Regions from separate parts of the Streptomyces winkii genome, predicted to be linked through region 3. Evidence: riboswitches for the same ligand, from Rfam matches in the RefSeq annotation. Region 3 holds a riboswitch; each other region holds the start of a gene.
The links. Region 3 has a riboswitch for cobalamin ahead of metE (5-methyltetrahydropteroyltriglutamate--homocysteine S-methyltransferase). Riboswitches for the same ligand answer to the same signal wherever they lie in the genome.

Region 1: it holds a riboswitch for cobalamin, as region 3 does, so the genes downstream of both, QQM67_RS08180 (cobalamin biosynthesis protein) here and metE (5-methyltetrahydropteroyltriglutamate--homocysteine S-methyltransferase) in region 3, are expected to answer to the same signal.
Region 2: it holds a riboswitch for cobalamin, as region 3 does, so the genes downstream of both, QQM67_RS03410 (ribonucleoside-diphosphate reductase subunit alpha) here and metE (5-methyltetrahydropteroyltriglutamate--homocysteine S-methyltransferase) in region 3, are expected to answer to the same signal.

Annotation. Positions count from the first base shown of each region.
Region 1 covers NZ_JASTTH010000002.1:893,775-901,182, forward strand. Annotated here, with positions in the region: gene QQM67_RS08175 (cobyric acid synthase) at 1-1,541, opposite strand, end outside; gene QQM67_RS08180 (cobalamin biosynthesis protein) at 1,538-2,500, opposite strand; cobalamin riboswitch at 2,685-2,875, opposite strand; gene QQM67_RS08185 (hypothetical protein) at 3,033-3,275, opposite strand; gene QQM67_RS08190 (inorganic phosphate transporter) at 3,349-4,674, opposite strand; gene QQM67_RS08195 (class II aldolase/adducin family protein) at 4,894-5,577, shown strand; gene QQM67_RS08200 (alpha/beta hydrolase) at 5,671-6,927, shown strand; gene QQM67_RS08205 (hypothetical protein) at 7,156-7,408, shown strand, end outside.
Region 2 covers NZ_JASTTH010000001.1:742,459-749,866, reverse strand. Annotated here, with positions in the region: gene QQM67_RS03430 (GntR family transcriptional regulator) at 1-81, shown strand, start outside; gene QQM67_RS03425 (DUF3311 domain-containing protein) at 279-572, shown strand; gene mctP (monocarboxylate uptake permease MctP) at 569-2,188, shown strand; gene QQM67_RS03415 (GNAT family N-acetyltransferase) at 2,267-2,767, shown strand; cobalamin riboswitch at 2,813-2,955, shown strand; gene QQM67_RS03410 (ribonucleoside-diphosphate reductase subunit alpha) at 3,124-5,625, shown strand; gene QQM67_RS03405 (ribonucleotide-diphosphate reductase subunit beta) at 5,625-6,677, shown strand; gene QQM67_RS03400 (hypothetical protein) at 6,776-7,306, opposite strand.
Region 3 covers NZ_JASTTH010000002.1:510,972-518,379, forward strand. Annotated here, with positions in the region: gene QQM67_RS06535 (IPT/TIG domain-containing protein) at 1-629, shown strand, start outside; gene QQM67_RS06540 (cytochrome P450) at 761-2,143, opposite strand; cobalamin riboswitch at 2,434-2,659, shown strand; gene metE (5-methyltetrahydropteroyltriglutamate--homocysteine S-methyltransferase) at 2,796-5,189, shown strand; gene QQM67_RS06550 (CbtA family protein) at 5,321-6,085, opposite strand; gene QQM67_RS06555 (CbtB domain-containing protein) at 6,101-6,334, opposite strand; gene QQM67_RS06560 (histidine phosphatase family protein) at 6,625-7,218, shown strand; gene QQM67_RS06565 (VOC family protein) at 7,351-7,408, opposite strand, start outside.

The DNA of each region.
Region 1 (7,408 bases), 380 kb from region 3:
AGCCGCAACAGGGCGTCCGTATCGGCGTGTTCTTCGATGAGATCGCCCAGGCGATCCAGTTGCTCCTCGCGCAGCGCCGCGAAGTCCGTGTCCGGCGCCGGTACGAAACCGCCGCGGCCCGCGTCCGCGGCGATCCGGCGCAGAAAGGCCCGCCGGAAGCCGTCGCTCTCCAGCGACCCGTGCCAGTGCGTGCCCCACACGGCGCCGGACCGGCAGCCGTCCAGCGGCTTGCCGTCCGCGTCGCCGAACACGGCCTCGCCGCCCAGCACTTCGGCGACGCCGTGGTGGATCTCGTAGCCCTCGGCGCGCTCGCCCAGGGCGTGCCCGGAAGGACGTGCGAGGGTCTTGCCCTGTGCGAAGACCACCCGCACCGGCAGCAGGCCCAGCCCCTCGACGGAGCCCGCCCGCGACTCGACCTCGTCCTCGATGCGCTCGCCCAGCATCTGGAAGCCGCCGCAGACGCCCAGCACGGGGCGGCCCTCGGCCGCGCGGCGGCGCACCGCGTTTGCGAGTCCGCGCTCGCGCAGCCATGCCAGCGCCCGCACCGTGCCGCGGGTGCCGGGCAGCACCACGAGATCGGCGTCGGCGAGCTCCTCGGGACGGTCGGTGAAGCGGACGGCGACGCCGGGCTCGGCGGCGAGGGCGTCGACGTCGGTGAAGTTCGACATCAGCGGCAGCGGCACAACCGCTATGCGCAGCACGTCCGTTCCGTACGGGGACGCCGTCGCCTGCTCCCGTACGGTGTCGCGCAGGGACAGGCGGAGCCCGTCCTCCTCGTCGATGCCCAGGCCGTGCCGGAAGGGCAGAACGCCCAGCACGGGCCGCCCCGTCAGGCCGTGGAGCATCTCCAGACCCGGCTCCAGCAGCGTCACGTCCCCGCGGAACTTGTTGACGACGTAGCCCGCGAGCAGGGCCTGGTCGCGCTCCGCGAGCAGCGCCGTCGTACCGAAGAACGAGGCGAAGACGCCGCCGCGGTCGATGTCGCCGACGACGATCACGGGCAGCCGGGCGGCCCTGGCCAGCCCCATGTTGACGATGTCGGTGCGCCGCAGATTGATCTCGGCGGGGCTGCCCGCGCCCTCGCAGATCACCGCGTCGTGCGTGCGCCGCAGCTCCGCGAGGCAGTCGGCGACCGTGCCCAGCAGCCGCTCCTGCCGCTCCGAGTGGTATCCATCGGCGCTCATCTCGCCGACCGGCCTGCCCAGCAGCACCACTTGGCTGGTGCTGTCGCCGCCCGGCTTGAGCAGCACAGGGTTCATCAGCGCGGACGGCTCGGTGCGCGCGGCGGCGGCCTGCATGGCCTGCGCCCGGCCGATCTCGGCGCCGTCCCGCGTGACGTACGAATTCAGCGACATGTTCTGCGCCTTGAACGGCGCGACCCGGACGCCCTTGCGTGCCAGCCAGCGGCAGATCCCGGCGGTCACCACGCTCTTGCCCGCGTCGGAGGTCGTGCCGGCCACGAGCAGCCCGCCGCCGGTGCCCGACGGGGCCGGGCCACCAGGCTCGGCGTGGTGGCCGCGGCGCGTTCCGTCCGGACTCATGTGCTCCCCCTTCCGGCACGGTGCCTCGCACGGAGTGCGCCCGCGGCCGAGGTCGCCAGCAGCGCCAGCGCGCCCACCCGCCGCGAGAGCCGCACCGCTTCGGCGATGTCGCCCGTACGCACGGCGCGGCCACGGGAGTTGAGCACCGGCCGGTGCTCGGTCCGTCCGCCGTAGCTGAGGGTGCCGCCCAGCCGCACGCCCAGCGCGCCCGCGAACGCGGCTTCCACGGGGCCCGCGTTGGGGCTCGGATGGCGCGCGGAGTCGGCGCGCCAGGCACGCAGCGCACCGCGCGGCGACGGGCCGGCGAGCGCGGCGAGCACCGCCGTCAGGCGCGCGCCCGGCCAGCCCGCGGCGTCGTCCAGCCGGGCGGCGGCCCAGCCGAAGCGCAGATGGCGGGGGGAGCGGTGACCGACCATCGCGTCGAGGGTGTTGACGGCGCGGAACGCGGCCATGCCCTGCGCACCGGCGACCGCGCCCCACACCAGTGCCCCGACGACCGCGTCCGAGGTGTTCTCCGCCACCGACTCCACGACGGCCCGGGCGATCGCGTCCGCGTCCAGCGCCTGCGGGTCGCGGCCGCACAGATGCGGCAACAGCCGCCGCGCGCCCTCGACATCGTCCGACTCCAGGGCCGCGGCGACGGCCAGCGCCTCCTGCCGCAGCCCCGTGCCGCCCAGCACCGTCCAGGTCACCGCGGCGTCGAAGAGTGTGGCGCCGGCGGCGCCGCCGAGGGCGCGTGCCGCGCGCGAGAGCGCCGTGACGAGCGTGACGGACCCCGCGACGCACAGCGCGGTGTGCAGCGCGCCCGCACCGCGGTCGTCCCGCCATAGGGCGCGCTCGGCCGCGGCGGCGGCCCGGCCGAAGGCGGCCACCGGATGCCCGCGACGCGGGTCGCCCAGCAGCAGATCGCCCAGGTGACCGAGGACCGCGCCGGATACGTAGGCGCGTTGGGCCCGCATCGGTCAGCGAGCCGTCGTGGTGCCTCGGGAGGGCGATGCGCCGGGCCGTGGCCGCCGGCCGCGGGAGTACGGGAGGCGACGGTCGCCCGGGACGTGAGCGGTCGCGAGGGCGGAAGCGGACACAGCTGTGGGAGAGGCGGGCAAGCCACGCATGACGGAGTCCTCACTCAGGGTCCTCGCCCTGGTTCGACGTACCGGCGGCGAGAGTCTCCTGGCTCCCGGATCGCCGCGCCCCCCGGCCTTCCAGCCCTCGAACGCATGGGCCGTGACCTTCGGTTGGGGGTGCGCTCCCCGGTGACAGTGGCGGGACCGCGCCGGATTCGCACCGGCTTCCTCTCCTGCCGCCGTTGGGCAACTCCGGCAGTCCACCACGTACCAGGAGGGGCGTCAACTCGCCGCTGACCTGCGACGGGAGAGTGTGAGCAGACACACGGGGAGGGGCGCAGGCACAGGGAAAAGGGGTACGGAGCGCCGCTCCGTACCCCTTCCGCTCTCCGGCGCGACCGTCAACAGGCCGCCGGCGCCGCGTCGTTCAGGGTGCCGTGATGATGTAGATGCCGTACGCGACGGCCGCCGCGCACAGCGCGAAGCACGTGTACGCGCCGGTGCGCGCGAGCACCGTCGCGCCGCCGCCCCGCGGCGAACCCGGCGCCGAACCCTGCGCCTTGCCGGCTGACGAGCCGACGATGCCGAGCGTGAACACGCCCACCAGGGCGACCGTGGCCACGAGGCTGACGCCGAATACCTCGCCGAGCGCTGCCCAGTCGATGTCCATAGCGTTCGCTTCCTGTCTGCTCAGTAGTTGGGGAGGTCTTGGGTTGCTGAGGCCTTGGACCCCGTGAACCGGCCTAGCCGAGGGGAGAGGCCGCCTGCCGGCGCCGTCGCTCGGACGCCGGCTCCGATGCCGTCTCCGGCGTGGTCTCGGACACCGTCTCGGACGCCGCCTCCGGCACCGGTCCGCCGTTGCCGGCGGCCGTGGTGCGCGCCGCTGCCGCCGCGGGCGGCGGCGCGACGGAACGCAGCGCCGCGGTGACGACACCGGCGGGCTCGGAGCCCGAAGTGCCGGGCAGCGTCACGTCGTTGACGTTGGTGTGGTCGACGGGCTGGCGGCGCGAGAGCAGCCAGATGCCGCCGCCCACGGCCAGCGCGAGCGCCGCGACGGTGCTGACGCCCCAGTCGCCCTGCTGCGCGAGCAGCGCCGCGCCCGCGGAGACGAGGGCCGCCGCCGGGAGCGTCAGCCCCCAACCCGCCACCATGCGGCCCGCCGTCGACCAGCGCACGATGCCGCCCTTGCGGCCGACACCGGAGCCCATGACGGCCCCGGAGCACACGTGCGTGGTGGAGAGGGAGAACCCGATGTGGGACGAGGCGAGGATCGTGACCGCGGCGGACGTCTGCGCGGCGAACCCCTGCGGGGGCTTGATGTCGGTGATGCCGTTGCCCATGGTGCGGATGATCCGCCAGCCGCCCAGATACGTACCCAGGGCGATGGCCAGACCGGCCGAGACGATGACCCACGTCGGCGGGTCCGCCTGCGGCGCGATCACGCCGCCGGTGATCAGGGCGAGAGTGATGACGCCCATGGTCTTCTGCGCGTCGTTCGTGCCGTGCGCGAGGGAGACCAGAGCGGCGGAGGTGATCTGCCCCGCGCGGTAACCCTTCGCGGTCTGCTGCTCGTCGGCCTTGCGCGCGGCCCGGTAGGTCAGCCGCGTGGCGACCAGCGCCGCGACGCCCGCGACGAGCGGCGCCGCGAGAGCGGGGATGAGCACCTTCATCACGACGGTGCCGCCGTTGACGGCACCGATGCCCGCCGAGGCGACGGTTGCGCCGAGCAGACCGCCCATCAGCGCGTGCGAGGAGCTGGAGGGAAGCCCTGCGAGCCAGGTCAGCAGATTCCAGATGATCGCTCCGACCAGTCCGGCGAAGATGACTTCAGGCCGGATACCGGAGCCTTCGTCGATGATTCCCGAAGAGATGGTCTTGGCGACCTCGATCGAGAGGAAAGCCCCGACGAGGTTGAGGACCGCCGACATCGCCACCGCTGTCTTGGGCTTGAGTGCCCCGGTGGAGATGGTTGTGGCCATGGCGTTGGCCGTGTCGTGGAAGCCGTTCGTAAAGTCGAACACCAAGGCCGTGACGATCACGATCCCGATGAGAAGCGTGATGTGTTCCATTCACCCAGGCACAATCAGCTCGAAGGTTGATGTCCCGTTGAACGTAGGGACGGTGGGTGAACGGAAGATGAACTGCGGCGGGCTTGCGAGTGTCACTACCCGGCGTCTGTTGTGAGCGGGGTCACACTCCCGCACCACCGTTCTCTCCGCCCTCTTCCGCCGCCTTCATCCAGCTCGGAGGGGGGTGCGCACACCCCGACGACGAAGGTGGAGGTAAACGTGGAGGAAACTGCGGCCGGGGACCCGGAATCCGCGGAATGGCTGGTCGCCTGGCGTGAGTTGGTGCACACCGCCCGCCGCAGCACCGCCGACGGGCTCGTCGTCGGCACCTCGGGCAACGTCTCGGTACGGGTGGGGGACGCGGTGCTGGTGACCCCCAGCGGCGTCCCGTACGACCGCCTTTGCGACGGCGATCTGTGCGCGGTGGACCTCGACGGCCGGCGCATCGCGGGAAGCCTCTCCCCGACCAGCGAACTCCCCATGCATCTGGCGGTCTACCGGAACACCGGAGCCCGTGCGGTCGTGCACACGCACGCGGTCCACGCCACCGCCGTCTCCACCCTCGTGCCCGAACTCCCCGCCGTGCACTACATGTCGGCGGAGCTCGGCGGCCCGGTGCGCGTCGCGCCCTACGCCACATACGGCAGCGACGAACTCGCCGCGCACATGCTCGCCGCCCTCGACGGGCGCAGCGCCTGTCTGTTGCAGAACCACGGCACGGTCGCGTACGGCGACGCCCTCGGCCAGGCGTATGACCGCACGGCACAGCTGGAGTGGATGTGCCACGTCTGGCTGGCGGCCTCCTCGCTGCCCGGCCGTACGCCCTCGCTCATCCCCGACGACGAACTCGCCCGCGTGGGGGAGAAGTTGAAGGGATACGGGCAGCGGCCCGCGCCGGAGTGAGCCCCCGGCGCGCGGATCGCCGCCCGCGATGCGGTTCACCCGGGCGGCACCGGCCACTGGCCCGGCGCTCGAGGCGTCACGGACACTGACGGGATGCGTCTGCGCACCGCGGCCCTGGCCGCCTCCTCAGTGACGGTCGCCGGTGCCGCGGCGGTGGCCGCCGGACGGTACGCCGTCGACGCGGCACTGCGGCCCGCACGCCCCGGATCACCTGCGGGGCGGGGGCGGCTGCCGGCGGGGTTCGGCGGGCCTCCGCTCACCGTGCACGCCGTCGGCGACGGATATGTCTCCCTCACCCGCTCCCTCACGGCGCAGCTTCCGGGCGTGTACGGACTCGTGGGGCGCGACTGCCATGCCGTCGTCGGCCCGGTGCTGGACGGCGAGCCCGCGAAGGCGCCCGCCGACACCGTCGTACGGCGGCTGGAGCGGACCGTCCGGGGCGGGCTGCGGCCCGGCACCAGGGTGTGGTTCACCCCGCAGGTGTGCGCGGACGAGCGGGACGACGCGACCGAGCCGGTGGAGGGGCCGGAGGACGGGGCCGAGGGCGGGGGCGAGGGCGCGCGTGGACCTCACGGCACCCGCGCCACCGCCCGTACCGCCGTCGAGGTCCCGGGCGAACTCGGGGCGCTGCCCGCGTGGTTCATGCCAGGGGAGCGGGACACCTGGGTCGTCACCCTGCACGGCCTGGGCGCCACGCCCGCCCAGGCCCTCCCGCTGCTGCCCTTCTACGCCGGGCTCTCGCTCCCGGTGCTCGGCCTCGCCTACCGCGGCGACGCGGGGGCGCCGCCCCCGCCGGACGGGCTGCGCCACCTCGGCGGCACCGAGTGGTGCGACGTCGAGGCGGCGATCGGCTACGCGGTGCGCAACGGCGCGGCGCAGGTCGTCCTGCACGGCTGGTCGGCCGGCGCCTCCATGGCGCTCCGCGCGGCGGAGGAGCTCCGCGGCGGCCGCACCGGCACCGCCGGCGACGTCGCCGGAAGGATCGCGGGCGTGGTGGCCGATTCGCCCGTACTGGACTGGTGGGCCACCGTGCGTGCGCTGGCGGCCTCCAGGAACGCCCCGCGTGCGCTGCTGCCCCTGGCCGTGCGGGCGGCGCAGGGGCGCGCACACGTACAGCCGGAGAAGCTGCGGCACGTCGTGGACCCGGCGGCGCTGGAGGTGCCGACGCTGCTGCTGCACGGGCCGGACGACACCGTCGCCTCGTGGCAGCGGTCGAGGGAACTGGCCGCCGCCTGCGGCGAGTTCGTCCGGCTGCACACGATTCCCAGCGCCCCGCACGCGGCGATGTGGAACGCCGACCCCGAGGCATACGAGGAGCGGCTGCGCCACTTCCTGACGCCGCTGATCTGACGCCGTGCCGGGAGCGCTGATCCGATGCCGGGGCGGGGAGCGGACGGAGACCGTTGAAAGCGCAGACATCGGCCCCGTGAAAGCGCTGCCATCGCGCGATCCGGGCCGCCCGGTTTCGCCCTACAAATGCACATCGCTGCGTGGAAATCAGCCCGGCTCCGGGAAGCGGATTCCGCAATTCCGGGCCCCCGTTTGGGGTTTGCCCGGGGGACCGTGAAGACTGCTCCTGTGACGCCGTCCCGTACCCCGCGAGACAACCCGCTCCGCCTCGTCCCCACGCGGCCGATCGCCGCGGCCCGGCGCACCGTGACCGCCCGTCGCGCGCGCCCGTCGCCGCCCCCGCCCGAGGGGCTGCCGCCGCGCGAACAGCTCGCCCGCCAGGCCAGGGCCGCGCTCGCGGACGCCGTGCTGCTCGCGCGCTGGGCCGAGCGGAACGAGGCGCTCCCCGGCAGCGGCCCGGAGCGCGAACGGGCCGCGGCAG
Region 2 (7,408 bases), on a different contig from region 3:
TGGGTCCGCTCCGTCTACCGGGGCGACCGCTACAAGTTCGTCGCCAATCTTCAACGCCCGCGCCACGAACAGACCAGCTGATACGGCTCATACGGGACGAGAGGGCACGAACAGCCGCAGAGCAGGCCCGGCTTGTGCACGGACGGCGTCGCGCACCGCGTGCCCCACGAAACAAAAGGTGCTGTTCCGTTATCCGTGCAGGTAGTGACGGGGCACGAACCGCTCGTTTAGATTTCCTGCGCGTCTCGCAGGAGAAAACCGACGGACGGAGCCGAGGCATGGCAGCGCCACCCGAAACACCCGAGACCGAACCGCAGTCTCAGTCGCGAGGCCCCCTCATCACGCCGATACGAGTCGTCATCGGGCTGTGCCTGTTCATCCCTTTCATCGCACTCCTGTGGGTCGGTTCCTATTCGCGTACAGAACCCGCCCTGGCGGGAATGCCGTTCTTCTACTGGTACCAGATGGCCTGGGTGCTGATCTCGGCCGCGTTGACGGTGATCGCGTACAAGCTCGTCAAGCGTGACGAGGCCCGGCGGCGGAGCGCCCGCGGAGAGGACGGTGCCCGATGAACGGCGTGAACGGCGTCGCACTGGCCGTCTTCGTCTTCTTCTTCCTGCTCGTCACGGCGATGGGATTCCTCGCAGCGCGCTGGCGCAAGGCGGAGAACGCCGACAGCCTCGACGAATGGGGCCTGGGCGGGCGGAGCTTCGGCACCTGGGTCACCTGGTTCCTGCTCGGCGGCGACTTGTACACGGCGTACACGTTCGTGGCGGTGCCGGCGGCGATCTACGCGGCCGGTGCGTCCGGCTTCTTCGCCGTCCCGTACACGATCCTCGTGTATCCGCTCATCTTCACCTTCCTGCCGCGGCTGTGGTCCGTCTCGCACCGGCACGGCTACGTGACGACCTCGGACTTCGTTCGCGGCCGATTCGGTTCCAAGTCGCTGGCGCTGGCCGTCGCGGTGACCGGCATCCTCGCGACCATGCCGTACATCGCGCTTCAGCTCGTCGGCATCCAGTCGGTGCTGGACGTCATGGGCATCGGCGGGGGCGAGTCGACGCACTGGTTCGTCAAGGACCTGCCGCTGCTGATCGCGTTCGCGGTCCTGGCCGCGTACACCTACTCGTCCGGGCTGCGGGCTCCGGCGCTGATCGCGTTCGTCAAGGACACGCTGATCTACATCGTCATCGCGGTGGCGATCATCTACATCCCCATCAAACTGGGCGGATTCGACGACATCTTCGCCAAGGCCGGCGACGCGCTCTCGCAGACCAACCCGGCCACCGGGAAGCCCAAGGGCGAGGTCGTAACCAGCTCGCCCAACCAGTGGGCGTACGCCACGCTCGCGTTCGGTTCGGCGCTCGCGCTCTTCATGTATCCGCACTCGGTCACCGCGACGCTCTCCAGCCGCAGCCGCAACGTGATCCGGCGGAACACCACGATCCTGCCGCTGTACTCGCTGATGCTGGGCCTGCTCGCACTGCTGGGCTTCATGGCGATCGCTGCGGGGATCAAGGTGACGAACGGGCAGCTGGCCATCCCGCAGCTCTTCGAGAACATGTTCCCGGCCTGGTTCGCGGGCGTCGCGTTCGCGGCCATCGGCATCGGCGCGCTCGTACCGGCGGCGATCATGTCGATCGCGGCGGCCAACCTCTTCACCAGGAACATCTACAAGGACTTCCTCAGGCCCGACGCGACACCGGCGGAGGAGACCAAGGTCTCAAAGCTCGTCTCGCTGCTGGTGAAGGTCGGCGCTCTGATCTTCGTGCTCGGCATGGACAAGACCGTGGCGATCAACTTCCAGCTGCTGGGCGGCATCTGGATCCTTCAGACGTTCCCGGCCCTCGTCGGGGGCCTCTTCACGCGCTGGTTCCACCGGTGGGCGCTGCTGGGCGGCTGGGCCGTGGGCATGCTGTACGGCACGCTGACCGCGTACGGCGTCTCCTCGCCGGTGCAGAAGCACTTCGGCGGCCCCAACGACATCATCCCGGGCATCGGGGAGATGGGGTACATCGGCCTGACCGCCTTCGTGCTCAACACGGTCGTCGCGATCGCGCTCACGTTCGTGCTGCGGGCCGTGAAGGCGCCCGACGGCGTGGACGAGACGCGCGCGTCGGACTACACGGCGGACGCCGGAGACCCCGGCGTACAGGAGGAGTTGCCCTCTCCGACCGGCGCGAAGTGAGTGCCGCACCACCCAGCTGAACATCGCCCGCGCCCCGCTGACAGCCCGGTTGTCAGTGGGGCGCGGCATGCTCGTTCCATGGACATCACGATCAGACCGGCGCGGGACGAGGAGCTGGAGGCCGTCGGCGAGCTGACCGCACAGGCCTATCTCGCGGACGGGTTGCTGGACTTCGGCGAAGAGGACCCGTATCTGAAGGAGCTTCGCGCCGCGCGGCGCCGCGCGCAGCACACGGAGGTGCTGGTCGCCGTCGACACGGCCTCGGACTCGGTGCTCGGCACGGTCTCCTTCGTCGGCGACGGCGGGGAGTACGCGGACATCGCGGGCGAGGGCGAGGGCGAGTTCCGCATGCTCGCGGTGCGGCACGAGGGGCGCGGGCGGGGAGCCGGCGAGGCCCTGGTGCGCGCGTGCGTGGAGCGGGCCCGTGAGCGCGGCCTGAGACGGCTCCTGCTCTGTAGCCATGACGGGATGACGACGGCCCAACGGCTCTACGGACGCCTGGGCTTCGTCCGCGTCCCGGAGCGGGACTGGGAGCCGCTTCCCGGCCTCGCGCTCCACGCGTTCGCCCTCGAACTGTGAAATCGGACTCGCCCGGCACAAGATGTGGTGGCGACTGGCAGAACTCGCCACTAGATGTATGCTCGTGCTCGCTGTCGCGCAGGGGAATCCGGTGTGAATCCGGAACTGTCCCGCAACGGTATGCGATGTGCTGCTCTGTTCTGCCGCCCGGTCCTGCCGGGAGCCGCCGCGAGCCGCCGTCGCGAGTCCGAGTGCCTGCCGGCCGTGCCGAATGACGTCCGGGTCCCGAGGGTTGGGCCGGTGGACGCCGCAGGGTGTGCGTTTCGCCGTTTCGACGCGGCATGCCCTCGCGCGCCCGCCGCGTGCGCTCCCACGGTGAGCCGGTGACCTGATCCGAGCGAGGGAGAGCACATCCCGTGACCATCGCACCCGCAGCCGCACCCGCAGCCGCCGCCGCATCAGCAGCCGGCGCGTCCGCGCCTCCACGGGCCGCCGCCTCCGCGGCCTCGCCCGACGAGCACGGCGCGCTGCTGCGCACCCTCACCGAGCTGACCGACGGCCTTCCCGGCACCGAGGCCGAGCGGGTCGCGGCGGCGGTTCTCCGCGGACGCCGACAGGGCGCGGGCGAGGCCGAGTTGAGGGCGCTCGCGGCAGAGGAGGCCGCCGGGCTGATCGGCGAGGAGCCAGCGTACTCGCAGCTCGCGGCGCGCCTGCTCACGCTCTCCATCCGGGACGAGGCGGGCGCCGAGGGCGTGGTGTCCTTCTCCTCGTCCATCGCCACGGGGCACCGCGAGGGTCTGATCGCCGACGGCACGGCCGCGTTCGTACGGGCGCACGCGCAGCGGCTGGACGCCCTGGTGGAGGCCGCGGTCGCCGGCGGAGCGGACGACCGCTTCGGGTACTTCGGCCTCCGCACGGTCCACTCGCGCTATCTGCTGCGTCACCCCACGAGCCGCCGGGTGATCGAGACCCCGCAGCACTTCCTGCTCCGCGTCGCCTGCGGGCTCGCCGCGGACGAGTCCCCGGAGGCCGCCGGCGAGGTCGCGGAGATGTACGCGCTGACGAGCTCCCTCGCGTATCTCCCCTCCTCCCCCACGCTCTTCAACTCCGGTACGCGGCATGCCCAGATGTCGTCCTGCTATCTGCTGGACTCGCCGAAGGACGAGCTCGACTCGATCTACGAGCGCTACCAGCAGGTGGCGCGCCTTTCCAAGCACGCGGGAGGCATCGGCCTGCCCTACTCCCGCATCCGCGCCCGCGGTTCGCTGATCCGCGGGACGAACGGCCACTCCGGCGGCATCGTGCCGTTCCTGCGGACGCTGGACTCCTCCGTCGCCGCCGTGAACCAGGGCGGCAGGCGCAAGGGCGCCGCCTGCGTCTATCTGGAGACCTGGCACGCGGACATCGAGGAGTTCCTCGAACTGCGCGACAACACGGGCGAGGAGGCGCGGCGCACGCACAACCTCAACCTGGCGCACTGGATTCCGGACGAGTTCATGCGCCGCGTGGAGGCCGACGCCGAGTGGTCCCTGTTCTCGCCCGTCGACGTGCCGCAGCTCGCGGACCTGTGGGGCGAGGAGTTCGACTCCGCTTACCGCACGGCCGAGGCGGAAGGCCGCGCCGTCCGCAAGGTGCCCGCCCGCAGGCTGTACGCGCGCATGATGCGCACCCTCGCGCAGACGGGGAACGGCTGGATGACGTTCAAGGACACCTCCAACCGCACCGCGAACCAGACCGCTGAACCGGGGCGCATCGTCCACTCGTCGAATCTGTGCACGGAGATCCTGGAGGTCACGGACGACGGCGAGACGGCCGTGTGCAACCTGGGGTCCGTCAATCTCGCGGCCCATCTGGACGAGGCGGGCGGGATGGACTGGGAGCGCCTGGACGCCACCGTCCGTACGGCCGTGACGTTCCTCGACCGGGTCGTGGACGTCAACTTCTATCCGACGGAGCAGGCGGAGCGCTCCAACTCCCGCTGGCGGCCGGTCGGTCTGGGCGTGATGGGCCTCCAGGACGTCTTCTTCCGGATGCGGCTGCCCTTCGACTCGGCCGCGGCGCGCGAGCTGTCCACCCGAATCTCCGAGCGGATCATGCTGGCCGCGTACGAGACGAGCGCGCAGCTCGCGGAGCGGCACGGTCCGCTCCCGGCCTGGCAGGAGACCCGTACGGCGCGCGGCGTGCTGCACCCCGACCACTATCCGCGGGCCGAACCGGCCTGGCCGCAGCGCTGGTCGGCGCTGCGCGACCGCGTCTCCCGCACCGGGATGCGCAACTCGCTGCTGCTCGCCGTCGCGCCGACGGCCACCATCGCCGCGATCGCGGGGGTCTACGAGTGCATCGAGCCGCAGGTCTCCAACCTCTTCAAGCGGGAGACGCTCAGCGGCGAGTTCCTCCAGGTGAACGCCTATCTGGTCGCCGAGTTGAAGCGCCTCGGGCTGTGGGACGAGCGCACCCGCGAGGAGCTGCGCGAGTCGAGCGGCTCGGTGCAGGACCTCCAGCGCATCCCGGAGGAGGTGCGCGGGCTCTTCCGCACGGCGTGGGAGCTGCCGCAGCGCTCCCTGATCGACATGGCCGCCGCCCGCACCCCGTACCTCGACCAGAGCCAGTCGCTGAACCTGTTCATGGCGTCGCCGACGATCGGCAAGCTCAGCTCGATGTACGCGTACGCGTGGAAGAGCGGCATCAAGACCACGTACTACCTGCGTTCGCGCCCGGCGACGCGGATCGCGCGCGCGGCGGGCAGCGGGGACGGGGGCAGGGGCGGCGGCGCGGACGCGTCGGCCGGAGCCGCCGCCTCAGCCGCCCCCGGCGACGCTTCCGCCGTGCCCGGCGCCCGGCCCCGCCCGTCCGCACAGGACGAGGCGGCGGCCGCCTGCTCCCTGGAGAACCCCGAGTCCTGCGAGGCATGCCAGTAATGACCAGCGCCAAGAACACCGACAGCGGCCCCGCCGGAAACCTGCTCGACCCGGGCTTCGAGCTGACGCTGCGCCCGATGCGCTACCCCGGCTTCTACGACCGCTACCGCGACGCCATCAAGAACACCTGGACCGTGGAGGAGGTCGACCTCCACTCCGACGTCGCCGACCTCGCCAAGCTCACGCCCGGCGAACAGCACATGATCAGCCGTCTCGTCGCCTTCTTCGCGACGGGTGACTCGATCGTGGCGAACAATCTCGTGCTCTCCCTCTACAAGCACATCAACTCCCCCGAGGCGCGCCTGTATCTCTCCCGGCAGCTCTTCGAGGAGGCGGTGCACGTCCAGTTCTATCTGACGCTGCTGGACACGTATCTGCCCGATGTGGACGAACGGGCGGAGGCCTTCGCGGCCGTCGAGAACATCCCGTCCATCAGGGAGAAGGCGCAGTTCTGCTTCCGCTGGATGGCCGCGCTCGACGAGGGCGAGGGCGCCGAGAGGATCGACCGGCTGGAGAGCCGCTCGGACAGGCGCCGCTTCCTGCTCAACCTCATCTGCTTCGCCGCGTGCATCGAAGGGCTCTTCTTCTACGGCGCGTTCGCGTACGTCTACTGGTTCCGCTCCCGCGGGCTGCTGCACGGCCTGGCCACCGGGACCAACTGGGTCTTCCGTGACGAGTCGATGCACATGTCCTTCGCGTTCGACGTGGTGGACACCGTCCGCGAGGAGGAGCCGGAACTCTTCGACGCGGAACTGGAGAAGGAGGTGACGGAGATGCTGGAGGAGGCCGTGGAGGCGGAGCTCCAGTTCGCCCGCGACCTGTGCGGCGACGGCCTGCCGGGCATGAACACCGAATCGATGGAGCAGTATCTGCGGGCGGTCGCCGACCAGCGGCTCGTCCGGCTGGGCTTCCCGGCCCGCTACGGGGCCCGCAACCCGTTCTCGTTCATGGAGTTGCAGAACGTGCAGGAGCTGACCAACTTCTTCGAACGGCGCGCATCGGCCTACCAGGTCGCAGTCGAGGGCTCGGTCGCCTTTGACGACGAGTTCTGATCCGGCTCCGCCACCGCCGCGACCGCTCACGGAACGCGGAAGGGGGCCGCACTGCCGGTGCGGCCCCCTCGTTCTCTCCCCGCGTGCCGCGTCCCGCCTCAGCCCTTGCCGCCGTCGAGGCAGCCGCCGCAGTTGTGGAACGTGACGTCCCAGTGGTTGCCCTCGTCGAAGTAGATGTTCCCCGAGCCGGACTTCCACTTGTTTCCACCGATGGAAGTGAAGGTGTTCTTGACGTAGTTGGTCAGGCAGCTCGTCATGTGGAAGTCGAGCTTGTAGCCGTTCCAGTGGCTGTACGTGCCGCTCGCGTGCCCCGTCTCCGTTCCGCCCGTGACCGTCAGGTCGCACTTGCTGGCGCCCTTGAGCGTGACCGCGCCGTCGATCGTCTCCGAGTTGACCTGGTCCAGCGAGGTGCAGCTGGAGTTGTTGCGGTCCGAGCAGCCGCCGCTGGAGGTGATGCCGATGCCCGCGTCGCCGAGCTTCTTCGCCGCCGCGGAGTGGCTCATCTTGGCAAGGGCGCCCGTGTCCTTGGGCTCGGCGGTCGTGGCGTCCGCCACGTAGGCGGTGGAGAAGATGGCGAGCGCCATCGCCGAACCGCCGACTGCCGCCCGCAGGGCGATCTTTCTGTTCATGGGGGGTTGGTTTCCTTCCTGGAATGAAGCAGGAGTTGATGTTGACGGACGTTCACGGACCTCAGGCGGTCGGGACCACGAGACCGGGCCTTCAAAATCCGG
Region 3 (7,408 bases):
TGGTGGTGGTGAGTGACACGTCGATCACGGCCCTGACGCCTGCTGGTTCGGCCGGTCCGGCGGATGTCGCGGTGACGACGCCGAGCGGTACGGGCACCGGCGTGGGTGCCTACACCTACGCGGCGGCGCCGGCGGTGGTCTCGGTCTCTCCCTCGTCCGGTCCGCTGAGCGGCGGCCAGTTCGTGACGATCACCGGTACCGGGTTCACCGGGGCGCTCCTGGTGACGTTCGACGGGGCGCCGGCGATGGACTTGGTCGTCGTCAACGACACGACGATCACGGTGGAGACTCCGGCGGGGTTGCCCGGTCCGGCGGACGTCGTGGTCACGACGCCGAGCGGCACGGGTACCGGCGTGGGTGTCTACACCTACGCGGCGGCGCCGACGGTGATCTCCGTGGCTCCCGCGTCGGGTCCGGCGGCCGGCGGCACGCCTGTGACGATCACCGGTACCGGGTTCACCGGGACGCTCCTGGTGACGTTCGACGGGGCGCCTGCCACAAGCCTGGTGGTGGTGAATGACACGACGATCACGGCGGTGACGCCCGCGGGTTCGGTCGGTCCGGCCGACGTGCTGGTCGTGACGCCGAGCGGGCTCGGTACAGGGACGGCGGCCTACGCCTACGTCTGATCCAGCCGGATGAGCCGGGCGACCGGCTTCATCCCCGACCGCTGCGAGGCTCCCGGCCGTTCGCCCCGGTGTACATCACCGCGGCGACGGCCGAGGAGCCTCGCTCCGTTCATGCAGGGCCGGGCCGGGTGTCATGCACCGTCCGTACCGGCGGCCTCGAACGTCAGCGACCGGATGCGGTTGTCGAAGCTGGAGGGGACGAGATCCGGCAGCCCGACCGCGCGCATGCCGACGGAGTCGGTGAGCAACAGCCGGAAGAGCGCCTTGAGTTCCTGGCGGGCGAGGTGCGCGCCGAGGCAGTAGTGGGGTCCCCCTCCGCCGTAACCGAGGTGGGGGTTGGGGTCCCGGGTGATGTCGAAGGTGCCCGCGTCGGGGAAGACGGCCTCGTCGCGGTTGGCGGAGGCGTAGTAGAGCGCCACCGTGTCGCCCTTGCGCAGCGTACGGCCGCCCATGACGTGGTCGGTACGCAGCGTGCGGCGGAACTGGATGATGGGCGTCGAGCAGCGCACGATCTCGTCCACCGCGGTGTCCGCGTACTTCTCGAAGTCGCTCTCCCACAGCTCCCGTTGCTCCGGGTTCTCGCTGAGCAGCGCGAGCCCGTGCGAGATCGCGTTCCGCGTGGTCTCCACCCCGGCGACCATCAACAGCGTGAAGAACGCGCCGAGTTGACGGTTGCCCAGGCACTGCCCGTCGACGTCGGCGGTCACGAGGGCCGAGATCAGATCGTCGGTGGGGTTACGGCGCCGCTCCCGCGCGAGCATGGCGATCATGACGTGCATACGTGCCAGCGCGCGGAGCCCCTTGCCGGGGATGCGGAACCTGGCGCCGGCTCCGCGACGTACGCCGATGTTCTCCGACGCGTCGTTGAGCTGCGCGAGGATGCGGGGCCGGTGGCGCTGCGGGATGCCCATCATGTTGCAGACCACCTCGAACGGCACCAGCGAGGCCACGGCCGTCACGAACTCGCGGGAGTCCTTGCGCAGCGCGTCGCCCACCACGGTGGCGGCGACCTCCTCGATGTCCTTCTCGGCGCCCGCGAGCAGCCGGGGGCTGAACGCACGCGAGATGATCTTCCGCAGCCTGGCGTGGTCCTTGCCGTCGAGATTGACCATGGACTCCCCGAAGAGGGCCTTGACCCAGCGCGCGGGATGCGGAGTGGTGACGCCCGGCGCGCTCCCGAACACCGCCGCGTTGCGGCTGGCTTCCTGCACGTGCTCGTGTCTGACGAGCGCGTAGAAGCCCGGCTGCTGCCGCTTGCGCAGAGCGTGCTGCGGATATGCGAAGTACGTGGGCGCCTCCCGCTCGCGCAGCATGGCGAAGACCTCGTGCCGCTGGGAGTGCGGCAGCTGCCAGAAGTGCGGGTCGGCGGGGTTCGCCTCCGGCGGCAGCTGGGCCGCGTCGGCGGTGGTCTCGGCCGGGGTCTCAGCGGGAGTGGAGGCGTCGGGTGCGGCCGCGGCTTCCGGGACTTCAGGGGCTTCCGTGGATGCGGGCGCGGTGCGGGGTGGCATGGTCATCTTCTCCAGTCGTTTCCAGTCGCGTTCGTGGAGGGGACCGCCCCGCGGGCCTGCGTACCGGCGGGGCGCCGAGTCTCCGGCAGCAGCTTGGAACCGGCGGGCCGCTCCACGGCCCGCGCCACACCGCCGCGACCCGGACGGCCCTGCGAGAGGGCGCCCGGCGGAGCCGGACAGGGTCCCGACTCCCGCTTCCGCGACGGCCCCCTCGGGCCCCGCTCGGCCTTCCTGAACCGCAGCGGCGCATGATCTGCCCCGCGTCCCGATCCTTTGCCGGTACGGCACACACCCCCGTACGCTGGAGAAGCAGTCGGTTCGGCCTGTCCGCCAGGCAGGCGCGTCGCAAGAGGGAATCCGGTGCGACTCCGGAACTGCCCCGCAGCGGTGAGTGGGAACGAACGCCGTCATACGCACTGGGCCCGAGCGGCCCGGGAAGCGACGGCCAGTAGGAGCCGGTCCGTGGATCACGGACACGGCGAGCCCGCGAGTCCGAAGACCTGCCACTGCCCGCACACGGATCGTGTGCGGCGATCTCGGTGACCTCGAGGGCGGGTCGGCGGTACAGGCGAGCAGCACGCGGTGGTGTGTGTGCCGCCGTCGCCTCTCCTCCTCCCCGTACCTCCGGGTCACCGCGGGACTCGCGAAGGAGAGTTGAGTGACACCGAATTCCGCAGCGGGCGCATCGAATGCGTCCTCGTCAGCCTCGTCACCCGCGTCACGTCAAGGGACGTCCGCGTCCGGCACGCCGAGGACGTGGCGCGCCACAGTCCACGGCTACCCGCGCCAGGGCCCGGGACGTGAGCTGAAGAAGGCCGTCGAGGGCTACTGGAAGGGCCGCGTCTCCGCCGAAGCCCTGCGGGAGACTGCGGCGGGGCTGCGCCGGGACAACTGGCGGCAGCTCGGAGACGCCGGGGTGCACGAAGTGCCCACGGGAGACTTCTCCCTCTACGACCACGTGCTGGACACCACCGTCATGGTGGGCGCCGTACCCGAGCGGCACCGGACTGCCCTCGAAGCGGACGCGCTCGACGGCTACTTCGCCATGGCGCGCGGCACGCAGGACGTCGCGCCGCTGGAGATGACGAAGTGGTTCGACACGAACTACCACTACCTCGTCCCGGAGTTGGGGCCCGGCACCGTCTTCACGGCGGACTCGGCCAAGCAGACCGGCGAGGTGTCGGAGGCCCTCGCCCAGGGCCACGAGGCCAGGCCCGTGCTCGTGGGGCCCGTCACGTATCTGCTGCTCGCCAAGCCCGCGCCCGGGGTCGCCGCGGACTTCGAACCGCTGACCCTGCTGGACCGGCTGCTTCCCGTCTACGCCGAGGTGCTGGCCGACCTGCGCGCGGCCGGTGCCGGCTGGGTGCAGCTGGACGAGCCCGCGCTGGTGGCGGACCGTACGTCCGCGGAGCTGAACGCCGCGGCGCGCGCCTGCCGGGAGCTCGGCGAACTCACGGACCGGCCCCGGCTGCTGGTCGCCTCCTACTTCGACCGGCTCGGCGACGCGCTCCCCGTACTGGCCAAGTCGCCCGTCGAGGGGCTGGCCATGGACTTCACGGGACCGGCCGCCGCCAACCTGGAGGATCTGGCGCGCGCGGGCGGGCTGCCCGGCAAGCGGCTGGTCGCGGGCGTGGTGGACGGACGGAACGTGTGGATCAACGATCTGAAGCGGTCGCTGTCCACGCTGGCCTCGCTGCTCGGCTTCGCCGACCGGGTCGACGTCGCACCGTCCTGCTCGCTGCTGCACGTACCGCTCGACGCCGCCGTCGAGCGCGACGTGGACCCGCAGGTCGCGCGCTGGCTGGCCTTCGCGCGGCAGAAGGCGGAGGAGGCCGTCGCCCTGGCGCAGGGGCTGAGCGAGGGCACCGACGCCATCGCGGCGCTGCTGCACGCCAACTCCGCGGCGCTGGCCTCCCGTTCGTCCGCCGCGCTGACCCGGGACCCCGCGGTACGGGCCCGCAGCGAGGCCGTCACCGACGCCGACGGCCGTCGTCCGCAGCCCTATCCGGAGCGCGCCGCCGCGCAGCGCACGCGGCTGAACCTGCCGCCGCTGTCCACCACCACCATCGGGTCCTTCCCCCAGACCGGCGAACTGCGCACCGCACGCGCCGACTTGAGGGCGGGCCGCCTCGACGCGGACGGCTACGACAGGCGCATCGCCGCGGAGATCCGCGACGTGCTCGCCTTCCAGGAGCGGGCCGGGCTGGACGTCCTGGTACACGGTGAGCCCGAACGCAACGACATGGTCCAGTACTTCGCGGAGCGCCTGAGCGGATACATCGCGACGCAGCACGGCTGGGTGCAGTCCTACGGCACCCGCTACGTCCGGCCGCCGATCCTCGCCGGCGACGTCTCACGTCCCGAGCCGATGACGGTGGAGTGGACGCGCTACGCCCAGTCGCAGACCGCACGCCCCGTCAAGGGCATGCTCACCGGGCCGGTCACCATGCTCGCGTGGTCGTTCGTACGGGACGATCAGCCGCAGGCCGAGACCGCGCGCCAGGTCGCCCTCGCGCTGCGCGACGAGGTCGCCGATCTGGAGGCCGCGGGCACGTCCGTCATCCAGGTCGACGAGCCCGCGCTGCGCGAGACGCTGCCGCTGCGGGCCGCTGGGCGCCCCGCCTACCTGGCGTGGGCGACGGAGTCCTTCCGGCTCGCGACGAGCGCCGTACGCGCGGACACGCAGATCCACACGCACATGTGCTACGCGGAGTTCGGTGACATCGTCTCCGCCATCGCGGATCTCGACGCCGACGTCATCAGCCTGGAGGCGGCCCGTTCCCATATGCAGGTCGCGGACGAACTCGCCACCGCCGGCTACCCGAACGAGGTCGGCCCCGGCGTCTACGACATCCACTCGCCGCGGGTGCCGGACACGGAGGAGATGGCGTCGCTGCTGCGCAAGGGCCTCGGCGCGATCCCGCCGGAGCGGCTGTGGGTCAACCCGGACTGCGGTCTGAAGACCCGCGGCTGGCCCGAGGTGCGCGAGGCGCTGGAGCACATGGCCGAGGCGGCCCGGACCGTACGTGCGGAGGTCGCGGCCGGCGGGTGAGGCGTGAGAGCGGGCTGTGCGGTACGGCACCCGTGCCGTACCGCACAGCCCGCCCCGTACCGGTGGACGGCGGACCGGAAGAGACCGAGGTGAACCGGCCCGTGCCGGAACCAAGTCCCGGTCCGCCCGGCTCAGTTCGCGGCGGTGGCCGCCGCGGCCGGCGCCTCCTTGTGACGGCGTGCGGCGAACCCCAGGGCACGCTCGGCGAGATGACCGAACGTCAGCCCGAAGGCCGCCCACAGCACCAGCTGAACGGCGAGCGCCGAGACCCGGAACCGCCACAGCAGCAGGGCGGGGAAGTGCTCGGGAAGCTCGCTGAGGGACGGCAGGAACGCATAGGCGAGCCCGACGGCGACGGCGAAGCCGAGCACGGCCGCCACCGTCGCGTACCAGTTGCCCAGGCGCGGTGCCAGGCGCTTGCCGAGGATCGTCGCCCCGACGGCCAGCAGCACGCTCAGCAGCACCATCAGGAAGTACAGAGCCGTGCGCTTGTCGAGGCTCGCCGGGTCGCCCACGGAAGGCGGGTTGGCCGGGTACTTCAGGAACGGCACCAGATACACGCACACGAACGCGGCGCCCGACAGCAGCACCGCCGTCGCGCGCGGGCCGAAGCGGCCCACGCGCCCCAGCGCGAAGCTGAAGGCCAGCGAGGCGATGCCGCCCAGAGCCACGCCGTAGACCAGGACTGCCGTGGCGAGGCCCGCGGTGGACTGCATGCCGCGGCTGACGATTTCCGCACCGTGCTCGTGCGAATGCGCGTGGGCCTCCTCGAAGGCGATGGCCGCGTCCACCTGGGGCTCGCCCAGGAACGAGGCCGTCACCAGGGCGAACAGGCCCGCGACGAGACCGGCGAGCATGCCGCGCACAAGGAGAGTCCTCACTGTGGCGGAGTTCATCGTGCTCCTCCCCGCTCAGTGGCAGGGGAAGCCGAGAAGGTGGCGTCCGTCGTGGACCCACTCGTGCACGCCCGTGCCGGAGATGAGGGACGTCGCCCCCTGCTCGGCGCCGACGAAGTACAGCAGGACGAGCATCAGCAGACCGAAGAAGACAGCCCACGGAAGGATCGCCTTGGCCGGCAGCGTCGTCGGAACGGCGGCGCCGGAGGCGGGAGTCGCGGAACTGGGCGGGGCGATGGACTGTGCCATGGCAAGACCTCCTGTTGGGAACTCGCGTCCCTGTCGGTGGAGCTCGTGACGGCACAGCGGGTCTGGCTCGCCCCCGCCCGTACGCTGCGCACGGCAGCGGACCGGAAGGGGCATACAGTGGCGCGACCGCGCCGGAATCTCACCGGCTTCCGCCCTGCCGTCGTCGATCGATACGAGCGGAAGGTACCCCGACACCACGTGTCCGGCCAAGGCCGCACATCCCGGGCAGCCGGCCCCGGTGCCGTCGACTCCCGTACGGAGAGCGGCCGTTCACGGGCGAGGAGAGGCAGATGACCACGCGAGTGACTTTGATCTCGCCCGCGCGCAGCGAGTCCTCAGAGGAGTTCCGCTTCGACGACGGGCGGCCGCTGAGCGACGCCGGAGTGCGGGAGACCGGGGCCGCGCGGACCGCCGCCGCCGCGCTGCTGTCCGCGGCCGGGTGCAACGCCGTCTCACCGTCTGCCCGTTGTGTGCAGACCGCCGAGGAGCTGGGCGTTCCCGGCGCGTCCGGACTCACCGACGAGCGGCTGGCCGGCTGTTCGGCGGGCCGCTGGCGCGGCAGGACGCTGGAGGAGGTGAGCGCCGCCGAACCGGACGCCGTCGCACAGTGGTTGGCGGACCCCGCGAGCGCGCCGCACGGCGGCGAGTCCGTCGTGCGGCTCTGCGCCAGGACAGGGGAGTGGCTGACGGAGCTCGCCCGGCTGCCCGGCCGCGTACTGGCGGTCGTGGAGCCCGACGTCGTGCGGGCCGCGGTGGTGTTCGCCCTGGGTGCGCCCGCCTCGGGGCTGTGGCGCGTGGACGTCGCACCGCTGACGGCGACGGAGTTCAGCGGCCGGTCCGGCCGCTGGAACCTCCGCGCGGGCACGGCCCTCGTCGTGCCCTGATCTCTTCCCGGCGCGTTCTAGGACGTGTCCGCGAAGTCCCTCCCCCAGACTCCGGTCTGGGAGGTGCCCCAGCACGCACCGGGTGCCGACAGCCCCGGCCTCCGGCCGGACGGCGCTACTTTGCGGACACGCCTAGCCCCTTCCCGCGGGCGGGTCCGCGAGGACGCCCTCCCGCAGCCCCGTCGCCTGC